Regions from separate parts of the Caproiciproducens sp. NJN-50 genome, predicted to be linked through region 1. Evidence: riboswitches for the same ligand, from Rfam matches in the RefSeq annotation. Region 1 holds a riboswitch; the other holds the start of a gene.

Region 1 (14,865 bases):
AGCGGCATCCTGCCCGCCCGCATTCTTTTTTACGCCGGGGCGCCTGCCCTGCCGCGCAGCCGGGTGCGTCTGCTTCTGAGCAGAATTTCGGGGCGGAGTAATCTTCTGATAAAGCTCGGGACGCTTTTCCTGAAACGTTCCGACTTTTTGATTCTCCTCGCCCTTACGCTCAGCCGAATCCATATTTAATTGTTTTTCTGCCACAAAATAACCTCCATCGTTTTTGGGTACAGCCATTAGAATCCGTCGGCAATCGGACCAAACGGATCTGGCTCTCCTTTATTAATTTACCCTTTTACGCTGCACCGAGCCCGCGCAAAAATGTAATTGAACTGCTTTTTTTATGTCTGAAAAGCGGGTTGAACCCGCGAATTGCCGAAATCCGAACACAAATATCCTATATATTGTACCTTGATTCCCAAAAGCTGTCAACAGATTTTATTATGGCCAGTTAAGAGTCGTCTAAACGAAGGGGGCCATAAAAATCTTCGGATTGAGACCGCAGATTCTGAAATTTGTAAGCTGCGGGCCTTTGTGATATAATAAATTCGCTATAAAAATCTATAAAGACGAACGGTGATGTTATGAAGCGGGTCGAGATCTTTACGGACGGGGCGTGCAGCGGAAATCCGGGACCCGGCGGCTGGGGCGCAATCCTGCGCTATGGCGGCCGGGAAAAAAGGCTGAGCGGCGGGGAAGCTGTCACAACCAACAACCGGATGGAGCTGACCGGCGTGATTGAAGCTCTGCGACAGCTCAGAGAGCCCTGCGATGTGATCTTGACCAGCGATTCCCGCTATGTATGCGATGCGATTTCCAAAGGCTGGGCCGAAGGCTGGCGGAAACGCGGCTGGATGAAAGCCGACAAAAAGCCGGCCCTCAACAGCGATTTATGGGAGACCCTTCTTGAGCTTTTGGCAACGCACCACGTAACGGTAAACTGGGTGAGAGGGCACGCGGGGCATCCGGAAAATGAAATCTGTGACCGCATGGCTGTCGCGGAATCAGGAAAATGGAAAGCCGGCAGCTTTTAGGCTGGGCCCACTCGTTAAATCAACGGATTGTCGTCGGTTAATGCTCGCCGCAGACCACAGAACCGGAAAACTGCATATGATATGGAAAAGGAGTTGATTAGAAATGTCAATGGGAGTTCCCTTTCCATTTTGTGTATATGCGCCATCTGGCAGACAGCAAAAAAGTCCCGGTCCCTCCAGGCCCATAAAGTCCCCGGCGCCTCAGCATTCTGCCGCGGTATCCCATTCTCCGGCGCAGAACCGGCCGTATGGAAACCGCTCCGCCAACCCCATGCCAAAGGCGTCAGCGATCCATCCTACGAACCGTCCAAAAGCTGTCCAGACCTCACCGAACCGGTTCGCAAAAACCGTCGGACCGGCTGGAAAAATGCAGTCAGGCAGGTCATTCCAGGGAAAGAAAAAATCTTAAAAAATTTTTTTCGTGTATGTCTAAATTAAATTTCAAAGATTCATACTAACAAGTGCGGGGTGAGGAACGTCTGTTCCGGATCCTCCCGGGGAGCGTACAATGGGGTACGCTCCCTATTTTTATCTTTCGGGTGCCATCGGAGTCCTTCTTCTGCCGTTCTCCCGTCAATTTCGCCGGAACGGCAGAACCGACGCGCTCATATAATGAACCGGAATTTAATTTACCCAACGATTGGATGATGAATCATGTACACCGGATTTAATTCGGATTTTTATACAAGCTTCCAAAAACACTGTTTCCCTCACAGCGGCTGTTTCCAAAATTGTGACCGTAACAGGCCTTTCTGCTGCATCGGCCCGACCGGACCAACAGGGCCAACCGGACCGACCGGTACCTCCGGAGGTGTTACGGGACCGACTGGCTTTACCGGACCTACGGGCTTTACTGGACCCACGGGTGACCCCGGACCCACAGGAGCTACCGGACCGACAGGCGATACCGGACCGACAGGCGACACCGGACCAACGGGTTTCACCGGGCCGACAGGCTTCACCGAACCAACGGGCGATACCGGGCCAACAGGCTTCACCGGGCCAACGGGCGATACCGGGCCAACGGGCGATACCGGGCCAACAGGCTTCACCGGGCCAACGGGCGACACCGGACCCACAGGCTTTACTGGACCGACCGGAAATACCGGGCCAACCGGATTTACTGGGCCAACTGGAGATACCGGGCCGACAGGTTTCACCGGGCCGACTGGTTTCACCGGACCCACCGGAGATACCGGGCCGACTGGAGATACCGGGCCGACCGGAGATACCGGGCCGACCGGAGATACCGGGCCGACCGGAGATACCGGACCCACAGGCTTTACTGGACCGACCGGAAATACCGGGCCGACCGGAGACACTGGGCCGACCGGATTCACTGGACCGACTGGAGACACCGGACCGACTGGTTTCACCGGACCGACTGGTTTCACCGGACCCACCGGAGATACCGGGCCGACTGGAGATACCGGGCCGACCTCCGTGGAATTCTCGCTGCGTTTAAACGGTACCACCGATATCGCCAGCACCATGCCATCGGTTACCGGAGAGCTTTTCGGCAGCGCCCTTATTACCGTCGGAGCGACACCCGCCACTTTCGCACTGGTCAACACAACCGGAGCCACCGTTCTGTACGCCGCTGTTCCCGTACAGGCAAACATCGTCATTTCACACATCGTATGATCTTCATTTCCCCATTTCAGGGGCCGGAATCCTCGGGTTCCGGCTCCGATTTTTATTTATCGAGCGTCGAAACCCACCGCACCCGCAGAATCATCAGAACGGCGATCACCGCCGCCATGTAATTGGAAAACAGATTGCCCCAGAAAACCGAGTAATACTGAAGCGTCTGTTCGGTTGCCAGAATAAAGAGATACCTCAAGAGCCAGATGCGCAGCACCCCGAGGAACAGGGGGACCGTCGTTTTTCCGAGCCCGATAAAGGCGCCCTGCACCGCCATGCAGACACCGAACCCCACGACGGAGTAGGTATAGATATGCAGCGCCCGGTTTGCAATGTCAAGGACATCGGCTTTTTGGGTAAACAGCACTGTCAGATAGGGAGAAAGAGGCACGATCACCGCGATAATCGCAAGCGCCGTCACCACGCTTGCCACACAGCCTACCCAGCAGGAGCGCTTCGCATTGGAAACCTGGCCGGCGCCGATATTGATGCTGACCATCGTCGTCACCGCGGAGCCGAACGCCGCGGGAAGATTGAAGCATACGGCGGTAATATTATTCGCGATGCCCTGTCCGTTAAGGACGACCGCGCCGTATTTCTGGGTTTCGTTGTTGATCAGAAAGAAACCCAGGTTCAACATAAGGCTCGCAAGCATGGCGGGAATGCCAACCCGGATGAGCTGCCGGATCAAATCATAGTCAAAATGAAAGCCGTGCAAAGACAGCTTGTCCTCTCCCTTTCCCACAAACAGCTCGTAAAACATCCAGACGCAGATTAGAACATTGGAGCACAGGGAAGAAAGGACGCAGCCCACGATTTCCAAGCGGAGCAGAACGATGAACAGCAGGTTGAACAGGATTTTCAGCGCGAGCAGAAGAAGCATCCGGACAAAGGTCGCCTCCGGTTTTCCCGTGGCGTTTTTAATCGCGTTGTAAATGCTCTCTAAAAAAGAAAACGGAAGAACAAACGAATAAAGGCTGATGTAAAGAAACACATTGTGTGAAATTTCCGGGTCCACGTTCGCCGACACGGGGAAAGCCGCCAGCGCGGACAGGGGCGCGGCGCAAAGGCCCACGGCGGAGGCGAAAATAACAATCTGCGCGGAAATGTGCCTGACCCGCTCAAAATCACCCTGGCCATTGGCCTGCCCGATGATCGCCATGGCAGCCACACTGATCCCCTGCGCAAGCGAAATCATCATATTGATGACCGGCTCGCTGTAGGTCACCGCGCTGGCAACAAGCGTTCCCGCCGCATTGTTGATAAACAGACCGTCGGACAGCGGCAGCAGCGCCTGGATCACGCTCATCATGAGGGTCGGCAAAGACAGCATCAGGAGAGTCTGCAGGATACTTCCGTGAAGAATCAGTTCTCTGCGCTGCTCGGTCCCCTGATGCAAAAACTCAAGTTTCAAGGATGCTCCTCTTTCCGTCAATATACTTTAATATATGAAAATCCTTCAATCGGCTGCTTACGCGAAATCTGCCGCCCGGAATATCAAGAAGGGGCCGGATTTCCGAAAAATCGGCAGGCGGCCCTTTTGGCCGCCCGATCACTCTTTGCGGTAAACTATCTGCCGGAGCAGGAAAGTGTAATCCCGAGAAAATCATAGGGAATAATAAAGGTTACAATACCGGTCGCATAAGGGGCGATATCATATTGCTGATAGTAAATCGCCACTCCCTCCTGGGTTAAGTAGTAATTTTCCGGACGAAAATATTTTAAAATCAAATGTTTGTAGTCGTCAAAATAGATTCCCGGATTCTGCTGCATATTCCGTTCCGCCTGTTTCAGGATTTCCGAAACCACGATCCGCCGGTAATTTACACCAGGTGCGAAAAAGTGGGACAAGGCGAACCTTCTTCCGCTTTGCAGGCTGAACGTGTCCGAAGCTCTGACGGTGGTTCCGTGCGCGCCGCCCGTAAACTCATACCGATCGCGGTAGGTGCTGAAATAGCACTCCTGATTCATCGTGACCTCGTATTTCATGACGGCATCATACGCCCGGAACGGATAATCGTGCTCCTGCGCGCTGTGATAGTCCCGAACGGCCTGGCGATACAGCGTTCCCGCCGCATATCTTGAAAAATCGGCCGCCTGCGCCCGGAACCTTGAATTGATCCTGGCCTGTGCCTGAGGATTCCCGCTCAGTTTGACGACAGGGAATTGAACGGACAGAGTCAGAACTGCCGTGCCGCGGTAGATAAATTCCCGGTGATTTTCCTGAAAGGTTACCTCGGCGCTGCTGTTGGGTAAATTCATATTAATCCCTCCCGGTTCATTCTATGTATCGCCAACCCATTTCAGAAAAGAGTTTGAGCGGGAGAGAGAGAAAATTTTAACTTCCGGATTCAACGAGCACGGACAAGCCTTCCCAAAACGCCGTCAAAGCCCGTTGACGACATTGTTCGGGCGCTTTCCCTCCGCCGACAGAAAAAGATTATTCCAAATATTTCTGTGCAGCCGGTAAAAAACACCATTTGTCGTTCCGCCGATATGAGGTGAAAAGATGACGCGGTAACGGCAGTTTTCACTCAGACGCAGAAGCGGATTTTCCAGCGTCGCCGGTTCAGGGGACAGCGTATCCAGCCCGGCCCCGGCGATGGTCCCGCTTTCCAGCGCATCCGCCAGGGCGGCCTGGTCCACAATCTCCCCCCTTGCGGTATTGACCAGAACCGCGGAAGGTTTCATCCGCCTCAAAAACTCGCGGTCGATCAGGCCGGTCGTCTCCGGCGTCACCGGCAGGTGCAGGCTGACAATATCGCACGAGGCAGCCAGCTCCGAAAGCGGAAGGTAGCTGACGCCGAACTTCTTTTCTTCCTCCGCGCCCAACCGGTGCCTGCCGTAGTAACTCACTTTGGAGCCAAAGGCCAAAAGGCGTTTCGCCGTGGCTTTCCCAATACTGCCGAAACCGACGATTCCCACATGGCAGGATTCGAGCTCCGTAATCCCGTCCAGAATAAAGGAGCTTTTCGCCTGTCCCTGTTTTCCCCGCCGGACCAAATTGTCCCCCTCCTGAAAGCGGCGAAGGAGGGCAAGCATCAGCAGAATCGCCTGCTCCGCCACGGCCCCGCTGTTGAGGGATGCGTTGTTGCAGACATAAACGCCCGCCTCCCGCGCGGCCTGCAGGTCGATCCGCTCAAACCCGGCGCCCTCCGAATGGATCAGGCGCAGCTTCGGCATCTGCCCGATGAGGCGGCGTGACACGGGGCTGACTGCGTCCACGACGATAAAATCCGCATCCCCTCCCTTTTGGATCGCTTCCTCTTCCTCATAGACGCTGTCGAGAAAAACCAGTTTCCAATCGCCGGGGATCTTTGAAAAATCCGTATACTTTTCAATTCGTCTTTTTGAAGTAAGAATCAGCACTTTCATCGTAAATCTCTCATTTCATAAAAATACGCGCTGGCGCATTCCCGCGCGCGGTGATATGATGAAAAAAACAAGGGACAAGGAAAGGAAATTCCATGATATCGATCGCGTTAAAAAAGATCGGCTATTTTTTAATTGACGGTGAAGCAGAGGGGCAAAACTATTACGGGTTTGACCAGGAGTGGTTCCGGACCCGATGGCAGCGCCTCTCCGGCTGCGGGCCGACGGCTGTTTCCAACATTCTGTATTACCTCGGAAGATCCCGCTCCATACCTGGGCTGGACCGGCCGGTCAGCCGGAAAGAAAGCCCGGATTTCATGGAGGACATCTGGCGGCACGTAAAGCCGACCGCAATGGGGATCCCGAATACGGAACTGTTATGCAAGGGCGTGCAGTCCTACGCAAAAGCAAAGTCGCTCCGCATCGGCACGGAACCGTTTGAAATCCCGGGTTTCCGCTGCTCCCGCCCGGACTTTGGGCAGCTTCTCCTGTTTCTGCATTCGGCGCTGTCCGCCGACACGCCAGTCGCCTTTTTGAACCTGGACTGTGGAGAGGAAAAAATTTTGGATTCATGGCACTGGGTCACCGTGGTCTCCCTGGAATACGAAGCCGACGGGAACGCCGCTATCGCTGAGATCCTGGACGAGGGGATGAAAAAGGAAATCGACTTGAACAAATGGTTCCGGACGACCGCAAAAGGCGGCGGACTGGTCCGTTTTCATCTGTCATGCTAATACTATACCCGAAACGACACGGTTTGACAAGTCCGGCAAATATTTCGTATTAGAAATCGACTCGAATTATTTAAAATTTTTCAAAAAGGGGATTGACATTCACGCGGCGTCAAGCGATAGGATCTGTTTGAAAGGAGGAAGCGAGGATGGAATATACGATCCAAAAGCTGGCGAAACTCTCCGGCATCAGCACGCGCACTCTCCGGTATTACGACGAAACCGGCCTGCTGAAACCGGCACGGCTGAGTCCTTCCGGATACCGGATCTACGGCGGCGCCCAAGTGGGCCGTCTGCAGCAGATCCTTTTCTACCGGGAACTGGGCGTCGGCCTGAAGGAAATCGGGAAAATTCTCGATTCACCCGGATTCAGCGCCGCCGAAGCGCTCCGCCGCCATCGCGAGCTTCTCCTTCGGCAGCGGGCCCGCCTCGATCTTTTGATCCGCAATGTGGAAAAAACGCTCGCCTGCGAGAAAGGAGAATCATCCATGACCGACAGCGAAAAATTCGAAGGATTCAAAGAAAATCTGGTAAAACAGAACGAACGGCGCTACGGTAAGGAAATCCGCAAAAAGTACGGCACCAAGGCCGTCGAACGGAGCAGCCGCAAACTTCTCGGAATGACCCAACAGGAATACGGACGGTTCCAGGACATTGAGCGGTCGCTTAACGAAACGCTTCTCGAAGCGTTTCAGACGGGCGACCCGGCCGGAGAGACTGCCCAGAAGGCCGCCGCCCTGCACCGCGAATGGCTTTCCTTCACCTGGGAGACCTACACGCCGGAAGCCCACGCGGCGCTGGCGCAGATGTATGTGGACGATCCCCGGTTCACCGCTTATTACGACCGGATGCGGCCGGGGCTGGCAAAATTTCTGCGGGACACGGTAAAGATTTACACGGACCGCCAAAAGAACAACTGACAAAAGGAGCTTTCTCGCGCATGATGCGGGAGGAAGCTCCTAATTTTTTCAAAGCGCAACACCGCCAAAAATGATTTCAGGGACGGAACTGCGCGCGCAGTTCCCTCGCGGCGGCGGCAATGTCGGGTTTCGTCAGGATCGCGGAAATCACCGCGAGGCCGTCGATTCCCGTGCCGCGGAACCGCCCGGCGTTCTGCGGGCCGATCCCGCCGATCACCACGATCGGGATCGCGGCGGCGCGACGGATTTCCGCGAGCGTTTCCATCGACACCAGCCCGGCGTCCGTCTTTGTTCCCGTCGCGAACATTGCCCCCACGCCAATGTAGTCCGCGCCGTCCCGCTGCGCCCGGACGGCTTCCTCCACGGTCGCGGCTGAAATCCCGATCACCCTGTCGTCTCCCAGCATGGCACGGAGCGCCGCGCAGGGCAGATCGCTCTGGCCCGCGTGGACGCCGGCCGCTCCAACGGCGAGCGCGATATCCGCCCGGTCGTTGATGATGAGCGGGATTCCGCAGCGGTCCGTGATCCGTTTGACGCCGAGCGCCGTGCGATAAAAATCAAGGGAGGAGCAGTCTTTCTCCCGAAGCTGGACCAGCGTGCAGCCTCCCCGGATCGCCTGTTCCACCGCCTCCTCCAGCGTATCGGCGCTCATGAGGCGTCGGTCCGTGCATAAGTACAGGGTATAGTCGATCTCAGGCTTCATCGAGCTTCGCCCTCTTTTCAAACAGCGCCGGGTCCAGACGGCTCAGAGCGTCGATCACCGCGATGTGGAAGCCGCCCGTCCCGGCGCTTCCGGCGGCTTCATAGGCGAGCTCCCCGGCAATGCCCATGGCGGCGACCGCGGCCGCCGCCGCGGCAAGCGGGTCGTGGCTCACGGCGGCGCAGGCTCCCGCCAGGGCGGAGGTCATGCAGCCGGTTCCCGTTACGCTGGAAAGCATCGGGTGTCCATTGCGGATCTTTACCGTCCGCTCTCCGTCGGACAGGACGTCCACCGCCCCGGTGACCGCCGCGGCGCAGCCGTATTGCTCCGCAACCGAAACGGCGACCGAGACGGCGTCGTTCCCGCTGTCGGCCTCGGACGCGTCCACGCCCTTGGTCGCGGACCGGATCCCCGCGAGGAAGGACAGTTCGGAGAGGTTGCCCCGCAGGACGGTCATCCGAATCCGTTTCAGAAGCTCCCGCACGGCCCGGTTTCTCAGAGCGGAGGCGCCGGCCCCGACCGGATCGAGCACGACGGGAATTCCGAGCTCATTCGCTTTCGCGCCGGCGGCAAGCATGGATTCAACGGTGCGCCGGTTCAGCGTGCCGATGTTGAGCACCAAAGCCGATGAAATGGAAGCGATGTCCGCCGCCTCCCCGATGTCGTCCGCCATGATCGGAGAAGCCCCAAATGCCAGCAGCGCGTTGGCGCAGTCGTTCACCGTGACATAGTTGGTAATATTGTGGACCAGCGGGGACTTCCGGCGGACCTCCGAGAGGACCTCCGCCGCATCCTTTGTGATTTGATTCAATGCTTTTCCTCCTTACTTTTCAGAACAGAACGTAACCTTTTTCCCTTCGAGGATCAGGTTGGTCGTCCGGACGGCGCACATTTTTCCGCACATGGAGCAGGTGTGGCGGTCGGCGGGCGGCGTGCTTTCAAAATACCGCCGCGCCTTTTCTCCGTCGATCGCGAGCCGGAAGATCTCGTCCCAGTCCATGTTCCTGCGGGCCTGCGCCATCCTGCTGTCGCGCTCACGCGCGTGCGGGATCCCTTTCGCAAGGTCCGCCGCGTGCGCCGCGATCAGGCTTGCGACGATCCCCTCCTTCACGTCGTCCAGGTCCGGCAGGCGAAGGTGCTCCGCCGGAGTGACATAGCACAGGAAATCCGCGCCCGACGCCGCTGCGATCGCTCCGCCGACGGCCGCGGTGATGTGGTCGTAGCCGGGGGCAATGTCCGTCACCAGAGGGCCCAAAACGTAAAACGGCGCGCCGTGGCACAGGCGCTTCTCCAGCGCCATGTTGGCAGCAATTTCATTCATCGCCATATGTCCCGGTCCCTCCACCAGAACCTGGACGTCCTTCTTCCAGGCGCGCTCGGTCAGATCCCCGATCTCGATCAGCTCGGCGATCTGGCCGGCGTCGGTGCTGTCGTCCAGGCAGCCGGGCCTGAGGGCGTCGCCGAGAGAGATTGTCACGTCGTATTCGCGCAGAATGTCAAGCAGTTCGTCGTAATGTTCGAAAAACGGATTTTCATTCCCGGTCATCTCCATCCACGCGAACAGCAGCGAGCCGCCGCGGGACACGATGTTCATTTTCCTCCCCTGCCGGCGGAACGCTTCGACCGCCCGGCGGTTCATCCCGGCGTGGACCGTCATAAAATCCACGCCCTCTCTGGCGTGCGCCTCAACAACTTTCAGAAAATCCCGGGCGGTGATCTCCAGCAGGTCCTTTTCCAGATAACCGACCGCGTCGTACACGGGGACCGTTCCGATCATCGCGGGAGACTCGGCGATCAGCCTCTGCCGAAACTCACGGGTTTTGCCATAATTGCTCAGATCCATGATCGCGTGCGCGCCGAACCGGGCCGCAAGCTCCGCTTTTTGAAGCTCTGTCCCATAATCTTTGCAGTCGCCGGAAACGCCGAGGTTCACATTGATCTTCGTCGCGAGGCCCTCGCCGACCCCTTCCGGGGAAAGCGCCGTGTGGCCGGCGTTCGCCGGGATCACCGCGTGGCCCGCCGCGACCAGCGCAAGGAGCTTTTCCGGCTCCATCCCCTCTTTGGCGGCGACCGCTCTCAGCTCTTTTGTAACAACGCCCTTTTTCGCGGCTTCCATCTGAGTCTGAACATTCTTCATCGTCTGATTCCTTTCATAAAATAAAAGTGATTGGTCGGGCCGTGCCCCTTCCCCACCGGCAGAGCATGTTCAATCGCCGCGGTCACATACTCCTTCGCGGCGCGCGCCGCTTCGGGCACGGACATCCCTTCCGCAAGGTTCGCGGCAATGGCGGAGGAAAGCGTGCATCCTGTCCCGTGTGTATTATCCGTTTCGATTCTCTCGTGAGTAAATATGGTAAACTCGTTTCCGTCAAACAGCAGGTCTTCCGCGTCGCCGGAGAGATGCCCGCCCTTGAGCAGGACGTTTTCGGCTCCCATCCGGCGCAGCCTCTCGGCAGCCCGCTTCCGGCCGTCCAAAGTCTCGATTTTGATTCCCGTCAACGCTTCCGCTTCCGGCAGATTCGGCGTCAGAACATACGAGAGAGGAAGCAGTTCTTCCCTCAATGTCTGCAGCGCATTCGGATGCATCAGGGCACAGCCTCCCTTGGCCACCATCACGGGGTCAAGCACCACGCCGGGCGGCCCGTACTGCCGGAGCTTTCGCGCAACCGCCCGCATCTGCGCCGAACCGGACAGCATTCCGATCTTTACGCCGTCCACCCGGATATCCTCAAACACGGCGTCGAGCTGGTCCCCGATCACGGACGGTTCGAGATCGCAGACGGAAAGGACGCGGGAGGTGTTTTCCGCCACAACGGAAACGATCACGCTCATGCCGTAAGCGCCGTGCGCGGCAAAGGTTTTCAGGTCCGCCTGAATCCCTGCCCCGCCGCTGCAGTCGGAACCCGCGATCGTCAGAAGATTTTTGATATATCGTCCCCTCTTTCTATATATAATGCGCTGAATCCAAACTCTCCTTTCTCCATAAAAACGGGGTTTCAAACGGCAAAAAAATACCCGCCGGACATGCGGCGGGCTGATTCATCTTTGCTCCCTACGACAGCGTTGACTGACAGGTTCAAAGGGTCAGGTTTTACCTTCTCAACTCGATTTGAGTCCCCCCGCGATATTCAGTTAAAAAGGCGTCCGCCAAAAACAGGCGAACGCCAATCGAAAACTCAATGCACGTTCCCTACTTCGGTATTAACCGACAGGTTCAAAGGGTCAGGTTTTACCTTCTCAACTCGAGCGAGTTCCCCCCGTTTTCTGTTATTATATCTTTTTTCAGGTTTTCTGTCAATCATGCCGGATTAAAAATTATGCAACTGCAAATCCCCGCCATTGAACAGAATTCCTCGGCCATTTCCCGCTTTCACCACCCCCCATGGCAACAGCCCATCCGCCGGAATTTATTGAGGTGTCTACAATCCAATGAATATTCTTCCATTTCCATTAAAATTATTCAAAGCACAGCCGGAAGGGGCATGGCGCGGGCACAAATTTGGCCTTGACAATTATAAAATGTTCAACTATACTTTTATTTAAATTCATGTGAGAGTTCAGCATCAGTTATTTTTTAACTTTCATCATGCTTTCGGACGATACCAGCAAAAAGACGAACTGAAATAAGCCATGGGAAGTGGTAAAGGTTCCGGGGAGGAATTTATCTCTCCGTAAAGAAGCATAGCGGTATGGGTTTCAGCAGATCGGCGTTTCCATACATTGATCGAAGATAAAAATAAGATGCCTTGCCTATCGTGACTTAATGCGCCAGTTCCCATGATAAACGGAGTGATTGGCAATTACATAATGCATGTGAAACGCTCGGTTAATTCACGTAGCGGGTTTTTCGGTGCAAAATTATAAAAATTCCAGCAATGAATATTTATAAGTCATACAGTAATATTCTAGCATGAAGATTTATTGAGCGGCAGGCGCATTCAACGAGGAATGTACCTGCCGTTTCTAATAAATAGAAGGAAAAAGGGGGATATTTTTTTGGGAGCATTTGCCATAAAAAGAACCGGTTATGCCATACTGACAATTTTCTTCATATCCATCATCACTTTTACGCTGATGAATCTGATTCCCGGCGGCCCGTTCTTAAGCGAAAAGAATATACCGAAAGAGACTTTAACCGCATTAAATGCGAAATACGGCCTCGACAAACCGTTGCCGCAGCAATATCTGACCTATATGGGAAATCTGCTGAAGGGCGACCTTGGGGATTCCTTGAAACAGAAAGGCCGCTCCGCCAACGACATTATTCTCACGGCATTTCCGGTGTCCGCCAGGCTTGGCGGAATCTCCATTTTGCTTGCATTGATTCTGGGAGTCATCATGGGGTCCGTTTCCGCCTTGAACCGGGGACGCTTTACAGACCGCGCCCTAATGGTTGTTTCAACCCTGGGAATCGCGGTCCCAAGCTTTGTGATGGCGACATTTTTAATGATCATATTCGGCGTGAAGCTGAAATGGCTGCCTACGTTCGGGCTGCGCTCCTTCTCCGCCTACATTCTGCCGTGCGTCACGCTGGCTTTCTACCCGATGTCCTACATCACCCGGCTGATGCGTTCCGGCATGCTCGACGCCCTTGATCAGGATTACATCCGGACAGCCAAATCCAAGGGGGTCGGAAGGCTTGTGCTGCTGTATAAGCACGCTCTGCGCAACGCCATTTTACCCGTCATTACCTACCTTGGGCCTTTGCTTGCCTACACAGTCACCGGAAGCTTCGTGGTTGAAAGCATCTTTAACATTCCGGGCCTCGGCCGTGAGTTTATCCTGTGCATCACGGCGCGCGATTATCCTTTGGTTATGAGCACAACCATATTCCTAGCCGTCCTGATTGTAGTGATGAACCTGGTTGTTGATCTCTGTTATAAACTGATCGATCCGCGGATCTCATTGCAGTAAGGGAGGATAATGGAAATGGAAGCATTCAAGAACCCGTTTACTCTTCAATTAAGAACGGACGATTTTCTGCCCGCGGACGAGGAGGAAAAGCAGCAGCTTGTCGTCATGAGGGAAAGCACCACCTTTTGGAGGGACGCTCTCAGTCGGCTTCTTCACAACAAAATAGCAATGACGGCTTTTGTCGTGATCGTCTTAGTCATGGTCTTTGCCTTTGTCATGCCTAATTTTTATCCATATACTTATGACCAGCAGATTCGCGGCAGTGAATTTCTGCACCCGATGCAGTATTCTCAGAAAGAAATGAAAACCATACAGGCCGGCGGCAGTGTCTTCCCCCACATTCTCGGCACGGACATGCACGGACGCGACATGGTGATCCGTCTGATGATGGGGACCAGGGTTTCCCTTCTGGTCGGCATCATCGCCAGCATTCTGGTCCTTTTGATCGGAACGATTTACGGCGCGATCTCCGGATATTTCGGCGGCGTGGTCGACCTCGTCATGATGAGGATCGTGGACATCATCTATTCCATCCCGGATATGCTGACGATCATTCTGCTTCAGGTCACCCTGAAGGAACCCCTGACAAAACTTTTCGACACGCATCCATCGCTGTCCTGGCTGCAAAGCCTCGGTGTCCCGATGGTCAGCATTTTTATCACATTCAGTCTGCTGTACTGGGTCAACATGGCAAGAATTGTCCGCGGACAGGTCATGTCGCTCAAAGGACAGGAATTTGTCACGGCCGCGCGCGCACTCGGCGCTTCCAGCAAACGGATTATTTCAAAGCACCTGATTCCGAACTGCATCAGCGTCCTGATCGTCACCACCACGCTGGAAATTCCGAGGGCGATTTTCACGGAAGCGTTTCTGAGCTTTCTCGGCCTTGGCGTGATGTCGCCGATGGCCAGCCTTGGTTCCCTCGCCTCCGACGCGCTGGGCGGAATCGAATCCTATACTTATCTGCTCGTCGCTCCATCCGTTGCCATCAGCATTATCATTCTCTCCTTCAATCTGTTTGGAGACGGTTTACGGGATGCGTTTGATCCAAAGCTGAAGGAGAATAAAAAATGAACCAGAAACATTTGCTTGACATCAACGATTTGAGAGTGTCCTTTTTTACCCCTGCCGGAGAAGTGAAGGCGGTCAACGGCGTTTCTTACACGCTGGATTACGGGGAGGTCCTCGGCATTGTCGGGGAATCCGGAAGCGGAAAAAGCGTTTCCGCCTATACCCTGACGGGACTGGTCGACCGGCCGGGCAAAATTGTCGGCGGAACCGTGAATTTCAACGGCCATCAGATCGAGAAGCTCTCCGAAAAGGAATTCCGGAAAATCCGGGGAAAAGAAGTCAGCATTATCTTTCAGGATCCCATGACTTCCCTGAATCCCGTTTTCACCATCGGGAATCAGCTGACCGAAATGCTCAAACTTCACACCGATAAAAATCGCGAAGAACGTAAGCAAAGGGCGATTGAACTGCTGAATCTGGTCGGCGTGAACGAACCCGAAAAACGTCTGACGCAGTATCCGCATGAGTTTTCCGGCGGA
Region 2 (14,865 bases), 1.2 Mb from region 1:
TGTAAATGGAAATAACGTGATTCGGCAAGTTCTCTGAACCCAAAGAACAGCTAAAATAACAAACGGGAAAACGCGTAAATAGCGTTTTCCCATTTGTTATAAACATGTTTAAAATTGCAATCAGTAGTTAACAGCCCTGCGCTCAAAATAAGCCTGGGGATGTTTGCAGGCCGGGCAAACCTTCGGGGCGGTTTTGCCCACATAAACATAACCGCAGTTGCGGCAGACCCATACGGTTTCTTCCGCGCACTGGAACACGAGGTTGTCTTTCAGGTTTGCGGTCAGTTTTGCGTAGCGTTCCTCGTGCGTCTTCTCGATGCCGGCAACCAGGCGCATCGTGGCGGCAATTTCCTTAAAGCCTTCCTCTTCCGCCGTGTCGGCGAAATTTTTGTACATGTCTGTCCATTCATAATGTTCCCCGGCGGCCGCGTCCAGCAGATTGTCCGCGGTCGGCTTGATCCCGCCGCCGTTCAGACACTTGAACCACAGCTTTGCGTGCTCTTTCTCATTGTTCGCGGTCTCCTCAAAAATTCCGGCGATCTGCTCATAGCCTTCCTTTTTTGCCTGAGACGCGTAAAAAGTATATTTGTTTCTTGCCTGTGATTCTCCGGCGAATGCCGCCAGCAGATTTTTTTCGGTTTTGCTTCCTTTGAGTTCCATGTGTATTTCCTCCTAATACTTTAAATTTAACCGGGCGAATCCGGTTCTTTTCTGATGTTGGCATTAGTATATCACGCCGTGAAAGAAAAATCAATACAATAATAGGAATTATTATTAATTTTTATGAAAAATCTTTTCTAGTGGAACCTGCATATTTGCCGCGCGGCCCGCCGTTCAGAGCGCTGTAGAACAATTTCGTTTGGCGGGAACGGAGGCTGAAAACTTTCCGTTCCGCCAAACCGGGTTCGATAATCGTCCAGCCGGGATGCGGCTCCGCCGGTCACGGTACACATTGAAGCGGAACAAAACCACGTCGCTGTCCCGGGCCGTTCGGCCTTTCGCGGCTCCGCCGGTCACGGCTTACACATTGAAGCGGAACAAAACCACGTCGCCGTCCTGCATGACGTATTCTTTTCCTTCACTTCTTACCAGTCCTTTTTCCTTTGCGGCGGCCATCGATCCGCAGGAGATCAGGGTGTCGTAGGAGACGACCTCGGCGCGGATGAAGCCGCGTTCAAAATCCGTATGGATTTTCCCGGCAGCCTGCGGAGCCAGGGTTCCCTTTTTGATCGTCCACGCGCGCACCTCCGGCTCTCCGGCGGTCAGAAAGGAGATAAGCCCCAACAGGGCGTAGCAGGCGCGGATGAGGCGGTCCAGGCCGGATTCGGACAGTCCCATGTCGGAGAGGAACAGCTCTTTTTCCTCCGGCTCCATGCCGCTGATCTGCGCTTCGGTTTCGGCGCAGATCGGCAGAACGCCCGCGTGCTCGTTTTCGGCGTGCTCCTTTACGACTTTGAAATACGGGTTCTGCTCGATTCCATCGGAAAAATCGCCCTCGCTCATGTTCGCGGCGTAGATGGTCTGCTTGTTGGAAAGCAGCGAAACAGAGGCGAGCAGCGCGGCCTCGTCCTCCGTGCACTCCACGGTCCGGGCGGCTTTCCCCTCGTTCAGAACGCCCTTGACCCTGCGGAAGAAGTCCAGCTCCGCCTGGTATTTTTTGTCGGCCTTGATCATTTTCTGCGTGCGCTCGATGCGCCGGTCCAGCACCTCAAGGTCGGAGAGGATCAGCTCCGTGTTGATGGTTTCGATGTCGCGTTTCGGGTCGATGCCGCCGTCCACATGGACGATATCGTCGTCCTCAAAGCAGCGCACCACATGGACGATGGCGTCGCATTCGCGGATATTTGCGAGGAATTTATTGCCGAGCCCTTCGCCTTTGGACGCCCCGCGAACCAATCCGGCGATGTCCACGAATTCGATGGTGGCGGGCGTGTATTTTTTCGGGTGGTACAGTTCGGCCAGCTTATCCAGCCGCTTGTCCGGAACGGCGACCACGCCGACGTTTGGCTCGATGGTGCAGAACGGATAGTTCGCGGCCTGTGCGCCCGCGTTCGTAATCGCGTTGAACAGCGTGCTTTTGCCGACGTTCGGCAGTCCGACGATTCCCAGTTTCATTGTGTATCCTCTCTCTTTTTCAGTCTTTTTTCACGGCGCAGATCAGGCCGTCCCCAATCGGCAGCAGCGTGCTGACAAGCTCCGGCGAGGCCGCGACCTGCCGGTCGAACTTCTCCATGGGAGCGACAAGATCCTGCCATTTTTCATCGAGGTCCATCGCGGGGAACAGCGCGTCGTCAGCGAGAAAAATGCCGCCCGGCGCCAGGACCCGGATGCACTCCGGCAACAGGCGGGAATACAGGCGTTTGTCCGCGTCCTGGAACACAAGGTCGAACGAGCCGGAGCCCAGCGCCGGAAGCAGGTAGAGCGCGTCGCCCTCCCGGACCGCGGCGACGGAATCGACTCCCGCCCGGCGAAAGTTTTCCCGCGCCTGTGCCGCGGCCTTCGGATCGTTTTCCAGCGTGATGATCCTGCCGCCGTATTCCCGCGCGGCCAGCGCCATATTTGTTGCGGAATACCCGATGCTCGTGCCGATTTCCAGAATCCGCTTCGGCTTCTTCATGGCCAGAACCAGCCGGAGAAAACGCGCGACGTCATCATCCACCACGGGAATAAAATCCTTCCATTCCGTCAGCCGGACGAATTCGTCTTTTGTCAGCGTCTCTTTCCGCCGGTAAAGGGATTCGATGAATTCACCTGCTTTTTCATCCATAATCCTGTCCCCTCTTTTCAACCATATTATAAAGCCTTGTGGAAAAAATCGCAACGTGCGGCGGTACCTTTTGTCCTCGGGCCGGACAGGGACGCACTTATGCGCTCGGGCCGCACAGGCCCTTCCTTTCGGCTCCGTCCGAAAGGAGGCAAAGTTCGCACGGGGGGCAGCGTACCGCTGCATCTACGCTTTCCTTTCCCGGAGCGGCGAAAAACAGGGAAGCAACAATGCTTTTTAAGCCGTGCATGCCGTAGGCGCGTCCGGACCGGATGGTCCCCCTGACCCCCCCAGGAGCCGTCAAGAAGTTTTTTCTGTTCTTCTAACAACAGCTTTTCATTGACGACGGGGGCTGAAAAGCTGAAGCCACAGGGTATTTACCTAAAAGCCGAAAATTTTCAGAAAATTACCTTTTCGCACGTAGCTAATAACTTGGAACGTCCAATGGGAAACTCTGGCTTAATAACAAAACTGTTCTTCATGACAGGTGCCGGGGGGCGTCGGGGGGGGACGTTTAGGTGCCCCTCCCGTTGGGAAGTTGAAGTTCCCCCCGACTCAGGCTTTGCGTACTTTCGTCTGATTACGAAAGTACGGGCCCGCGCGGCCGGAGCGCAAAAGAGAAAATAAGAAGAAATAACAGGTTAAGGGGAACCGGGCCTCAGGCCCGCAGAAATCCGGCCTGAGGACAGAAAGATAAATTAAGATGAATTTTGGGTTAGGGGCATTGGCCAAAAAATTTATAAACAAATATTAAAGAAAGATTTTTAGTTGAATTTTGGTAAATTAAGGATTATAATAGGACTTGTAAGGCACAATAAAAAGTGCAAAGCAGGGACAGGGTGCTGACACACCCCGCCCCCTGCATATGGAACGAGGGTCCATACACAGCGGTTTTTACCGCGCATTTGCAGGTATATTATACCTCTTTCCCCTTGTTTTGTACAGAGGGGGGGAAAGCCGGGGACGAAAAAACGGACCTGCTTTTCACGCGCGCCGGTGTATGGAATGAAAATTTCCGTACCGGTGCTTTTTTGTGCCCTGCAGGCAGCGTGCCGCTGCATCTTCAGCCTGCCGGACAGAACAGCGAAAATTCGCAGCTCGGTTTGGCAGGACGGTTCCGGGACTCTCCCGATGGAACATTGCGCATTTTCAAACCCCGGCTCCCAAAGCGTTGGGAGCCGCAGGCGCGAAAGACACTGTGTGTCCGGGCCGAAGGGAGCGGCGGCACGCCGCCGGGTTTCCTGTTTCCGGCCGGGGGCGGGGAGTGCAGAGCAGAACGCGTGAAAAGGAATTTACATTTTAAAGGCCGGTTAAAGGCCGGTCTTCCGCTTTGCCGAAGCCCCTGACGGGGAACGGTCCGGCGGGGGAAGACGGCGCGCACCATGCCGGTGCATTACAGTGTATGTGAGGAAGTTTACTTGATTCCCCGGTCCATCCCATGGCCCGCCCTCCGGAAAACAGGGGCCGCAGACCAAAGGCCGCGCGAATGCCGATGCATCCGCGCGGCCTGATTTTATTCCCATTTATCCGGTCGTGCCCACGGTGGACACACAGCGTCTTTCGCGGCTCCGCCGTCCACGCCTTTCGCCTTCGGGAATTTCTTCCCGCTGTCCCGCCTGTCTCAGCCGACCGATTCACCGTTTGCTGACCGGCGGGCCGTAGTCCGCGGCGACTCGCCGCCGCGCATGGTCAGGGAGATGCGCTGCTTTTTCACGTCGACCGACAGCACCCATACCTTGACGATATCCCCGACCTTCAGCACCTCCGAGGGATGCTTGATGAACCGGTCGCAGATCTGGGAAACGTGAACCAGCCCGTCCTGATGCACGCCGATGTCGATAAACGCGCCGAAGTCGATCACGTTGCGCACCGTCCCGGTCAGTTCCATGCCGGGTTTCAGATCCTCCAGCTTCATCACGTCGGTGCGGAGCAGAGGCTTCGGCAGCTCGTCGCGCGGGTCGCGGCCCGGGCGCTGCAGCTCCGCCACGATGTCGAGCAGCGTCGGCACGCCCACGCCGGTTTCGGCAGCGGCCTTTTCCCGGCCAATCCGCTCCACCTTTTCCGTGAGGCCGGGGAAACTGCCGCGCCTGATTTCCGCCGCGCTGTAGTCGCACAGCTTCAAAAGCGCCTTTGCCGCCGCGTAGGACTCCGGGTGCACGGCGGTGTGGTCGAGAAGGTCCTCGCTTTCCGGTACGCGCAGGAATCCGGCGCACTGCTCGAACGCCTTCGGGCCGAGCTTCGGCACTTTGAGCAGCTCTTTCCTGCTGCGGAACGCGCCGTTTTCCTCGCGGTACCCCACGATGTTTTTCGAAACCGCGGGCGTGATTCCGGCGATGTGTTCGAGGAGCGACGGGGAGGCCGTGTTCAGGTCGGCCCCGACCGAGTTGACGCAGTCCTCCACCACGCCGGAAAGCGCGGAATCCAGCATCTTTTTCGGCATGTCATGCTGGTACTGCCCCACGCCGACCGCCTTCGGGTCGATTTTGACCAGCTCCGCCAGCGGGTCCTGGAGCCGCCGCGCGATCGAGACCGCGCTGCGCAGCGTCACGTCGAACTCCGGGAATTCCTGCGCCGCCAGCTTGCTCGCCGAATACACCGACGCGCCCGCCTCGCTGACCACCATGTAGGAAACGCCCGCGTCCAGCTCGCGGATCACCCCGGCGGCGAATTCCTCCGTCTCGTGGGACGCGGTGCCGTTCCCGATCGCGATGACCTCCACATGATGTTTTAAGATCATCCGCCGCACGGTTTCCTTCGCCTCCTCCACCTTCGCCTGCGAGTGGGTCGGGTAGATTACCCCGGTGTCGAGCACGCGCCCGGTCGCGTCCACCACGGCGACCTTGCAGCCCGTGCGGTACCCCGGGTCGAGACCCATCGCGACCTTGCCGCGCACCGGCGGCTGCAGGAACAGCTGGCGCAGGTTGACCGCGAACACCCTGACCGCGGACTCGTCCGCCGCCTCCGTCAGGGAGTTCCGGATCTCCCGCTCGATGGACGGGAAGATCAGCCGGTCGTAGGCGTCTTCGCACGCGGCGCGGACCGCGCGGGCGCAGGGCGTGTCCCCCCTGACGCACTCGGAAAAGACGATGGACAGCCCCCGCGCCCGTTCCAGCTCGACGGACAGTTTCAGAAAGCCTTCCTTTTCCCCCCGGTCGGCTGCCAGCACGCGGTGCCCCGCGATTTTATTCACCGGCTCATGAAAATCATAATACGGCGCGTAAACGCTGTCTTCCTCCGGCTTTGCCGCCTTTGAAACCAAAATGCCGTGGGCCGACGCGACCACGCGCAGCCGGCGGCGGATCTCCGCGTTGTCGGAAACGCGCTCCGCGAGAATGTCGAGCGCGCCCGCAAGCGCGTCCTCCGGCGTTTCGACCCCTTTTTCGGGATTCACATAGGATTGGGCGAGAAGGACCGGTTCGCCCGGCCCCTGCTTTCCGATCTGTTCCGCGAGCGGCTCCAGCCCCTTTTCCTTCGCCACGGAGGCGCGCGTTTTGCGCTTGGGTCGGAACGGGCGGTAAATATCCTCGATCTCCGCCAGCGTCTCCGCCTTTTGCAGCTCCGCCGTCACTTCCGGGGTCAGAAGGCCCGTTTCCTCAATCAGCGTTTTGACTTCCTCCCGGCGCTTTTCCAGCGAGCGCAGGTAGTCGAGGCGCTCCGCGATCTCGCGCAGAACCTGGTCGTCCAGCGAGCCGTGCGCCTCCTTGCGGTAGCGCGCGATGAACGGAATCGTGTTTCCGGCGTCGATCAGCTCGACGACGTTTTTCACCTGCCATTCCTGTAAGTTGAACCGGCGGGTCAGTTCGGTGATCGGATCCATGGGAATCCCTCCAAAAATCATGAAATAGCCGTTCTTTTCGGACAGTGAATATGGTAAAATATAGAAAATCGATTTTCCCGCGCGGCGCCGGAAATCCGTCTTTGCGGGCACACGGCGGGAAAAAACGGAGGAGTCTGAGTATGACCATTACCCACGCGGCAATTTACACTCTGAACCTGGAAAGACTGAAAGACTTCTACTGCCGGTGGTTCGGCGGCGAGGCCGGGCCGGCGTATGAAAACCCTGAGAAAGGCTTTTCCTCCCGCTTTGTCCGTTTCGGGCAGGGCGCGGCGCTGGAACTGATGCACCGCACACACCTGAAAGAATCCGTGCGCGGCGAGTTTACCGCGGGCTACGCGCACCTCGCGTTTTCCGCCGAATCGGAAGAAGCGGTGGAAAATCTGACAAAAAAGATGCGGGCAGGCGGCGTTCCCGTGGTGAGCGGCCCCAGGCATACCGGCGACGGCTGCTTTGAAAGCTGCGTGCTGGACCCGGACGGAAACCGGGTGGAGATCACGGCGGAGCCCAAGGTTCAGGAAAAATAGGACGCGGCCTGTTTGAGCAGCAGGCACAGCCCGTAGATGACCGGCTGGTGGAACAGGTACAGCACAAGCGCGTGGCGCCCGAACCAGGAGAGAACGGGGACCTGCGAGCGGTAGGCGATTTCCGGGAATCTGCCCGCCCCGGCCAGCTTGCCGACAAAGGTCCCCGCCGCGAAAACGAAAATCCACGGCAGCATGGGGAAATAATCGGAGCTTTCAAAGCCGGGGCCGGGGAAGCCGAGCGGCGCGAGCCAGGCGGAAGCGTAGAGTCCCTCCGGCAGCGGTATGCCGAGGCCCCGGCCGCAGCCCAGGGTTCCGTACGGAACGCCGCGCGTCAGGAAATAAAGGGCAAAGCAGACGAGGACCGGGACCCACGAAAACCGGAAGCGGTCGGCATAAGGCTTGAGAAGGCCGAACAGGATCATGCACACCGCGAGGAAATGCAGCACGCCGAACGTGATGACGTCCTCCGGCAAAAAAATCCAGGTGACCAGCGTCACGCCGAGCGCGACGGCCAGCAGCTTTGTCCCGCGCGCTAAATTGGAATGCGTCAGGTTGGAGGCGATGCCGGAGATAAACAGGAACATCCCGGCGAAAAAGGGTTCCGCGGGCATGAAGAACCGGAAAAAATAAATCCCGACGTCGTTTCCGAACAGATACCCGAACGTGTAAAAGCCGTGGTAAAACACCATGCAGAACACGGCGAAACCGCGGAGCTCGTCCATTAAATAAATCCTGCCGCGCCCGTTCGGCGCGGCGCTTTTTTCCGGCATTTGGCCGCCTCCCCGTCTTAAAATTGAACCCGTGAAAAGGATGAAATCTTCCGCTGGATATGTTATAATGGCAGCGGAGACGGCCCGGAACAAGAGGCCGTGCGAAAGAATCGTATTATTATATCATGCATCAGGAGGGAATTACAATGCCGGACACCCGATTGACAAAGGAATTCACCGTTTCTCAGGAAATGCTCGCCTCGCGCATGGGCAGCGGGCTTCTGCCCGTATTGGCAACGCCGATTGTCGCGGCCTTTTTCGAAAACACGGCGATGGAGATCGCCGCGGGGTATCTCTCGGACGGCGAAACGACCGTCGGCTCGAAAATCACCGTGGAGCATCTGGCTCCGACGGCGCCTGGCTGCAAGGTCACGGTGACCGCCGAACTGGAAGAGCATGAAAAAAGGACGTTCCGGTTCCGTCTGGAAGCGCGCGACAACGCGGGAGTCGTCGCGACGGGGACGCATGTGCGCGTCAGCGTGGCGGGCGAGCGGTTTATGAAGAAGGCGGAAGAGCGGAAAAACACGGTGGCTCAATGAGCCTTCGCTGTGATCTGATCCTGTTCGACCTGGACGGCACACTGACGGACTCCGGGCCGGGGATCACCAACGGGCTGAGGGAAGCGTTCCGGCATGTCGGCTGGCCGGTCCCCGGGCCGCAGGTGCTGCGCCGGTTCATCGGTCCTCCGCTCCTCAACATGCTGAAGGAACTTTTTCCCCGGATGACGGAAAAGACGACCGCCGAGCTGATCGGCGACTACCGCAGATACTACGCGGAGCGGGGCGCCTTTGAAAACGAGGTATACCCCGGCATTTTCGATCTTCTGGACGAGCTGCGGCTGGGCGGGGCAAAGCTGGCGGTCGTGACCTCGAAGCCCGCGACCCCGACAAAGCGAATCCTGGATTATTTCGGCCTTTCGCCGCATTTTGATTATGTCTCGGCGGAGAGCGACTCCGACCGCGGCAGCGGCAAGGAGTTTCTGATCCGCCCCGCGCTGGAGCACTTCGGCGTTCCCGCGTCCCGCGCCGTCATGATCGGCGACACGAAATACGACGCGGCGGGCGCGCGCAGGGCGGGCACGAACTTTGTCGGGGTCCTGTACGGATTCGGCACGCGGGAGGAAATGGAGCGCGAGGGCGGGGAGCATTTTTCCAGAACGGTGGAAGACCTGCGCGGATTTCTGATTGACAAATAGCGGTTCCTGTTGTATGATGATTTTGAAAATTGAAAAGGGGTGCTGGGTATTTCCCGGCTGAGAGCAGGCGAAGCGACGCCTGAAACCCATAACCTGATCTGGATAATGCCAGCGTAGGAAAACGAAAATCACGCTCCGCGCAGGCCGCGGGGCGTTTTTTTGTTCTCCATAGCGGAATTCCGGACAAAATGGAGGGACAAAAGCAATGACAAATGAAAAGAGCAATTCCGGCATGAACGCCGCCAACCTGCGGCTGGTGGAAAGCGCGATCATGCTGGCGCTTGCAACGGTGCTGAGCCTGATCAAGGTGTACCAGATGCCGCTGGGCGGGTCGGTGACGCTGTGCAGCATGCTGCCGGTGCTGCTGATCGGCTACAAATACGGGTTCAAATGGGGGGTCCTTACGGGATTTACCTACGGCGTGATCCAGCTCCTGCTGGACGTCGCGGCGGTGATGTCCTGGGGCCTGACTCCCGTCGCGGTGGCGGCGTCGTTCGCATTCGACTACCTTCTCGCGTTCACCTGCCTGGGCCTTGCGGGCATCTACGGCAAGAGCTTCCCGAAATTCGTCGCGGGGATGTTCACGGCGGTCTTCCTGCGGTTTTTGAGCCATGTGATCTCCGGCGTGACGGCCTACGCCTCCTGGCTGCCGGACGAATGGCACGGCCACCTGTGGCTTTATTCCATCGCCTACAACGGCTCGTACGTTCTTCCCGACTTCGCCGTCTGCCTTGTGGTCGGCGCGCTGCTCTACAAGCCGCTCAGGCGTTTCCTCTGAGCGGCGTGCCGCCGCTCTCTTCAGCCTACCCCTGAAAACGGAGCAATTTTTCAGTTTTTCCGGGTAGGACTGTTCCGGGAATCTCCCGGCGGCGGGACGGAGGTTGGCAACTCTCCAAAACCAAAGCCGGGAACGCCGCAGGCGGGAAAGACGCTGTGCGTCCGCCGCAGGCGCGTCCCGACCGGAGGTCCGCCGCAGGCAAGAAAGACGCTGTGCGTCTTGACATTCTTCGCCTGCTGGGATAAAATAAAAACAAAGAAAGCCACGAAGGCTTTCGCCCATCGGTAAAATTTCAGTAAAATTTCATAATTGCAATCATAATGAAACCATGAAGGGAAACCGTATGAAACGGTCTTTTCACGGTTTCATTTTTTATTTTATCAGGAAAGAGTTGTGAATCATGAAAAAATCAATGACGGTAAACCTCACCGGCGCGGCGCTCTGCATCGCCCTCGGCCTGATTCTGCCGGTTCTGTTCCACATGGTGGGGGCCGGTTCGGTCTTTCTTCCCATGCACATTCCGGTTCTGCTCTGCGGCCTGCTGTTCGGCTGGCAGTACGGCGCCGTCTGCGGTTTGATCGTGCCGCTGCTTTCCTCCCTGCTGACCGGGATGCCGCCCATTTTCCCGACGGCGGCCGCCATGATGCTGGAGCTTTGCGCCTACGGCCTTCTGACCGGTCTGTTTTACAGAAAGATGCGCTGGAACGTGTACCCCGCATTAATCTGCGCCATGCTGGGCGGAAGAGTGGTTTCCGGCGCCGCGAACGCGGTTTTCCTGGGAATGGCGGATAAGCCCTACGGATTCGCCGCCTTCCTTTCCGCTTCGTTCGTGCAGGCCGTTCCGGGAATCATCATCCAGATCGTCTTTATCCCCGTGATCGTTCTGGCTCTGGAAAAGGCGAGCGTATTTAGAAGGGAAAGGGCTTAGTCGAATTGATGGAGACAGCATCTCAGACCGGGGAAATCAGGGAATTTTTCGACCGCTGCGCGGAGACATGGGACTGCCTGGACCGCGGCAGACCGGAAAAGATCGCGGCGATCGTGACATTGTCCGGAGTAAAAGAGGGCTCCCGCGTGGCGGATATCGCCTGCGGGACGGGGGTCCTGTTTCCTGAAATCCTGTCCAGGAATCCCGCGTTTCTTCTTGGAACGGACCTTTCGGAGAAAATGATCGGCCGGGCGCGCGCAAAGTTTTCCGACGGGCGGCTGCGCACGGTGGCCTCGGACTGCTTCGAGCTCCGCGAATCGGGGTTCGACACCATTCTGATTTACAACGCGTACCCCCATTTCCCCGACAAAAAGCGGCTCGCGGAAAAGATGGCCTCCATGCTGAGGAAGGGCGGAAGGCTGATGATCGCGCACGGAACGGGCCGGGCTGCCATCAACGGCCGCCACAACGGAAAGATGACCGGCCGCATTTCCTGGGAACTGCGGTCCGCGGAAGAAGAAGCCGCGGAATTTTCCGGGCTGTTTCAAATCGATATGACGGCAGACACGGAGGAAATCTATTTCTTTTCCGGTTTCAGAAAATAAAAGCGGCGAGTCGCCGCAGACTACGGCCCGCCGGTCAGCAAACGGTGAATCGGTCGGCTGAGACAGGCGGGACAGCGGGAAGAAACTCCCGTCGGCGTGCCGCCGCACCTACAGCCCGCCGGTCGGAACGGCAAAAAGCCGTTCGCTTTGTTTAGCGGGACGGAGGTTAGATACTCCCGAAAGCGAAAGGCGGCGAGTCGCCGCGGACTACGGCCCGCCGGTCAGCAAACGGTGAATCGGTCGGCTGAGACAGGCGGGACAGCGGGAAGAAACTCCCGTCGGCGTGCCGCCGCACCTACAGCCCGCCGGTCGGAACGGCAAAAAGCCGTTCGCTTTGTTTAGCGGGACGGAGGTTAGATACTCCCGAAAGCGAAAGGCGGCGAGTCGCCGCGGACTACGGCCCGCCGGTCAGCACACAGAAGAAGGCGGGCTGAGACAGGCGGGACGGAGATAAGAATCTCCCGAAGGCGAAAAGCGTGGACGGCGGAGCCGCGAAAGACACTGTGCGTCCTTGTCTGCCAAAAGGCAAATATTTTCATTTTGTATTATAATTGAGGAATACAACGGATTGTTAATAAAAATCGGGAACGGAGCGCCATCAGGTAAGGCGCTCCGTTCCCTGTTTTGCCGGCGGAATCTCTCTCACTGCGCCGGGATGGTCGGGTTTTCTTCTGTCCACATTCTTCTCTTCACACTTACCGGAATTCCGTCGGCGGGCGGCGTGACGCCGCGCAGCCGCCGAGGGGTTCAGCCTCGGCCGGGCGCGGCAATCGCCGCCCGCAAGGCAACAAAAAGCGCCGGTACGGAATTTGTCATTCCATACACCGGCGCGCGCGCAATCAGGTCAGGGGATCATCCTTCCCCCCTCTGTACAAAAACAGAAAAAGGAAGTATAATAGGTCCTGCAATGCGCGGTGAATTCCGTGGTATATGGAGGGTGGTTCTCCGTATGCAGGAGGCGGGTGCTCGTAACACCTTGCCTCTGCATTGCGTTTTTTATTTACCTTGCGATTCTATTATAATCCTTAATTTACCAAATTTCAACAGGTAATATTTGATTTGATATTTTATCGGTTTTTGAGTGCTTGGCGCCCGGGCCTCTTAACCCCAATTTTTTCTATTCTATCTTTTTGTCCTCAGGCCGGATTCCTGTGGGCCTATGGCCCGGTTCCCCTTAACCTTATTTTTTCTTTGGCCGGGGCGCGGGTGGCGATTATATGTTTGCCTTTAGCAAGTGCCTCTTAACCCAAAATTTCTTCTATTTTCTTTTTCTGTCCTCAGGCCGGACAGGCCCTTCCTTTCGGCTCCGGGTGAATTGTCAAGTGAAGTGCAACAGATAAGAAGAAATGACTTCAGCAGGAGTTTTCCAATTCAAACATTTACGCGGGCGGTCGTTGAGACGCTCCATGACAAATGCCACGGCTTCTGGGGTAAGTTCTGTAAAACGGGTTCCTCTGGGGAAAAACTGACGAATCAATCCGTTCGTATTTTCCACAGTTGGCTTCTGCCACGGAGAGGCTGGGCGAGTGTAATAATACAACGCTTCAAAGCGGCTCTCAAATTCACGGTGGCAGTTGAATTCGATCCCTCGATCCGACGTTACCGTGCGGAGCGGAACCTTTCCGCCTTCAAAGAAGAACTCAAAGCCCCGCATGACTTCTTCCCGTCTGATGTTGCGCAGGACGGCCAGGCAGCAGTATCGACTTTTTCGGTCGGTCACATTCAGCAAATAAACGCGTTTTGCTTGTCCGAACACGATCGTGTCAGCTTCCCAGTCTCCAAGTCTCTTTCTGCGTAGAACTTCTTTGCTTCTCTCCCGGATTTCCCGCGCCCCGGCCTTGTACCCACGAGTTTCTCCATGCTGACGGCCATAGTGACGCAGTTTCATCGTAAGTTGTACGGAACGTGGCAGCAAGTCCGCGCGTAGCGACCGATATATGCTGCTGTGCGAGATTTTCATGTCCCGGTCATCCGGATAGTCTAACCGGATTCTTCCGGCAATTTGTTCGGGCGACCATGACAATTCAAGCTTTTCGGATATGTAAGCTGTCAGACGTGGGTTTTGATACAGCCTCTTCCGGCGGCATTCCATTCGCCGTTCAAGGTACCGGGCCCGTGCCGGAACGCTAAGATATTTTTGTCCCGAACGGTTCCTCTTGATCTCCCGGCTGATTGTGCCCGGATCCCTTTGCAACCTGCGTGCAAGCTGCCTCATACTGATCCCGTTATTCCACAATTGGGCTATCAATGCGCGCTCTTTTGGTGTAAGATGGTGGTAGTCCATAAAAAGCCTCTCCTTCAGTGGTGTCTTTTCAACTCCTACTGTATCATGGATTTGGCTTTTTGTGGACTCTTTCTACCCTCCTGTTGCACTTGCTATTTTAATTCACCCTTGAACGAAAGGAGGGGCCTGCGCGGCCTGAGCGCAAGAGTAGAAGTAAGAAGAAATTAGGGTTAAGAGCCACCGAGCCTCAGGTCCGCAAAAGATCAGCCCGCGCGGCCTGAGCGCAAAGAAGAAAATAAGAAGAAATAAAAGGTTAAGAGCCACCGAGCCTCAGGCCCGCAAAAGATCAGCCCGCGGCCCGAGCGCAAGAGTAGAAGTAAGAAGAAATTAGGGTTAAGAGCCACCGAGCCTCAGGTCCGCAAAAGATCGGCCCGCGCGGCCCGAGCGCAAAGAAGGCTGAAGTCGTGACCGCCGTAGGCGCAAAAGACGCTGCGCGTCCGGCCTGAGCACAAAAAGAAAAAGGACCTTTGTCCCATATGATTCAGATAAGGAGAAAACAAATGCTGAAAATCGGCTGCCACCTTTCGGCGGCGAAAGGATACGCCTCGATGTGCCGCGACGCGCTCTCGATCGGCGCGAACACGTTCCAGTTCTTTACGCGCAACCCGCGCGGAGGCAGAGCCCGCGCGCTCGACCCGAAAGATGAAAATCAGTTCCTTCAGCTGATGCGGGAAAACAACATCGGTCCGGTCGTCGCGCACGCGCCGTACACCATGAACGTCTGCTCCGCCGACGAAAAGGTCCGCGCGTTCGGGTGTTCGGTGCTGGCGGACGATCTGGCGCGCATGGAGCGCCTACCCGGCAACTGCTATAATCTTCACCCCGGCAGCCACGGCGGGCAGGGCGCGGAGGAGGGTATCCGGATGATCGCCGGCGCGCTCAACGAAATTCTAACGCCGGAAATGCATACCACGGTTCTTCTTGAAACCATGGCCGGCAAGGGGAGCGAGGTCGGCCGCAGTTTCGAGGAACTGAGGGCGATTCTCGACCGGGTGGAGTGTTCGGAGCGGATCGGCGTTTGCCTCGACACCTGCCATATATTCGACGCGGGGTACGACATCGTCGGCGACCCGGACGGCGTGCTGGGGGAATTCGACCGCGCCGTCGGCCTTTCCCGGCTGCGGGCCGTTCATCTGAACGACAGCAAAAATCCCATCGGCAGCCGCAAGGACCGGCACG

What was found. A riboswitch is a leader RNA that binds a small molecule or an ion and turns the genes downstream of it on or off. The one in region 1 is predicted to bind thiamine pyrophosphate.
Region 2: linked by a shared signal. The riboswitch ahead of EQM14_RS00165 (energy-coupled thiamine transporter ThiT) and the one ahead of thiD (bifunctional hydroxymethylpyrimidine kinase/phosphomethylpyrimidine kinase) in region 1 are both predicted to bind thiamine pyrophosphate.

What each region holds. Positions count from the first base shown of each region.
Region 1 is NZ_CP035283.1:1,247,694-1,262,558, reverse strand. It holds gene EQM14_RS06065 (ribonuclease J) at 1-204, opposite strand, end outside; gene rnhA (ribonuclease HI) at 585-1,034, shown strand; gene EQM14_RS16640 (hypothetical protein) at 2,478-2,678, shown strand; gene EQM14_RS06050 (MATE family efflux transporter) at 2,731-4,092, opposite strand; gene EQM14_RS06045 (DUF3298 and DUF4163 domain-containing protein) at 4,248-4,940, opposite strand; gene EQM14_RS06040 (2-hydroxyacid dehydrogenase) at 5,064-6,053, opposite strand; gene EQM14_RS06035 (hypothetical protein) at 6,146-6,784, shown strand; gene EQM14_RS06030 (MerR family transcriptional regulator) at 6,931-7,701, shown strand; gene thiE (thiamine phosphate synthase) at 7,778-8,404, opposite strand; gene thiM (hydroxyethylthiazole kinase) at 8,394-9,212, opposite strand; gene thiC (phosphomethylpyrimidine synthase ThiC) at 9,225-10,538, opposite strand; gene thiD (bifunctional hydroxymethylpyrimidine kinase/phosphomethylpyrimidine kinase) at 10,535-11,329, opposite strand; TPP riboswitch at 11,571-11,669, opposite strand; gene EQM14_RS06005 (ABC transporter permease) at 12,398-13,315, shown strand; gene EQM14_RS06000 (ABC transporter permease) at 13,331-14,389, shown strand; gene EQM14_RS05995 (ABC transporter ATP-binding protein) at 14,386-14,865, shown strand, end outside.
Region 2 is NZ_CP035283.1:25,041-39,905, forward strand. It holds gene rbr (rubrerythrin) at 121-660, opposite strand; gene ychF (redox-regulated ATPase YchF) at 1,021-2,115, opposite strand; gene EQM14_RS00135 (O-methyltransferase) at 2,135-2,767, opposite strand; gene EQM14_RS00140 (Tex family protein) at 4,386-6,581, opposite strand; gene EQM14_RS00145 (VOC family protein) at 6,722-7,126, shown strand; gene EQM14_RS00150 (heparan-alpha-glucosaminide N-acetyltransferase) at 7,114-7,896, opposite strand; gene EQM14_RS00155 (thioesterase family protein) at 8,043-8,435, shown strand; gene EQM14_RS00160 (HAD-IA family hydrolase) at 8,432-9,091, shown strand; TPP riboswitch at 9,117-9,228, shown strand; gene EQM14_RS00165 (energy-coupled thiamine transporter ThiT) at 9,297-9,869, shown strand; gene EQM14_RS00170 (ECF transporter S component) at 10,270-10,797, shown strand; gene EQM14_RS00175 (class I SAM-dependent methyltransferase) at 10,806-11,402, shown strand; gene EQM14_RS00180 (IS30 family transposase) at 12,721-13,686, opposite strand; gene EQM14_RS00185 (deoxyribonuclease IV) at 14,187-14,865, shown strand, end outside.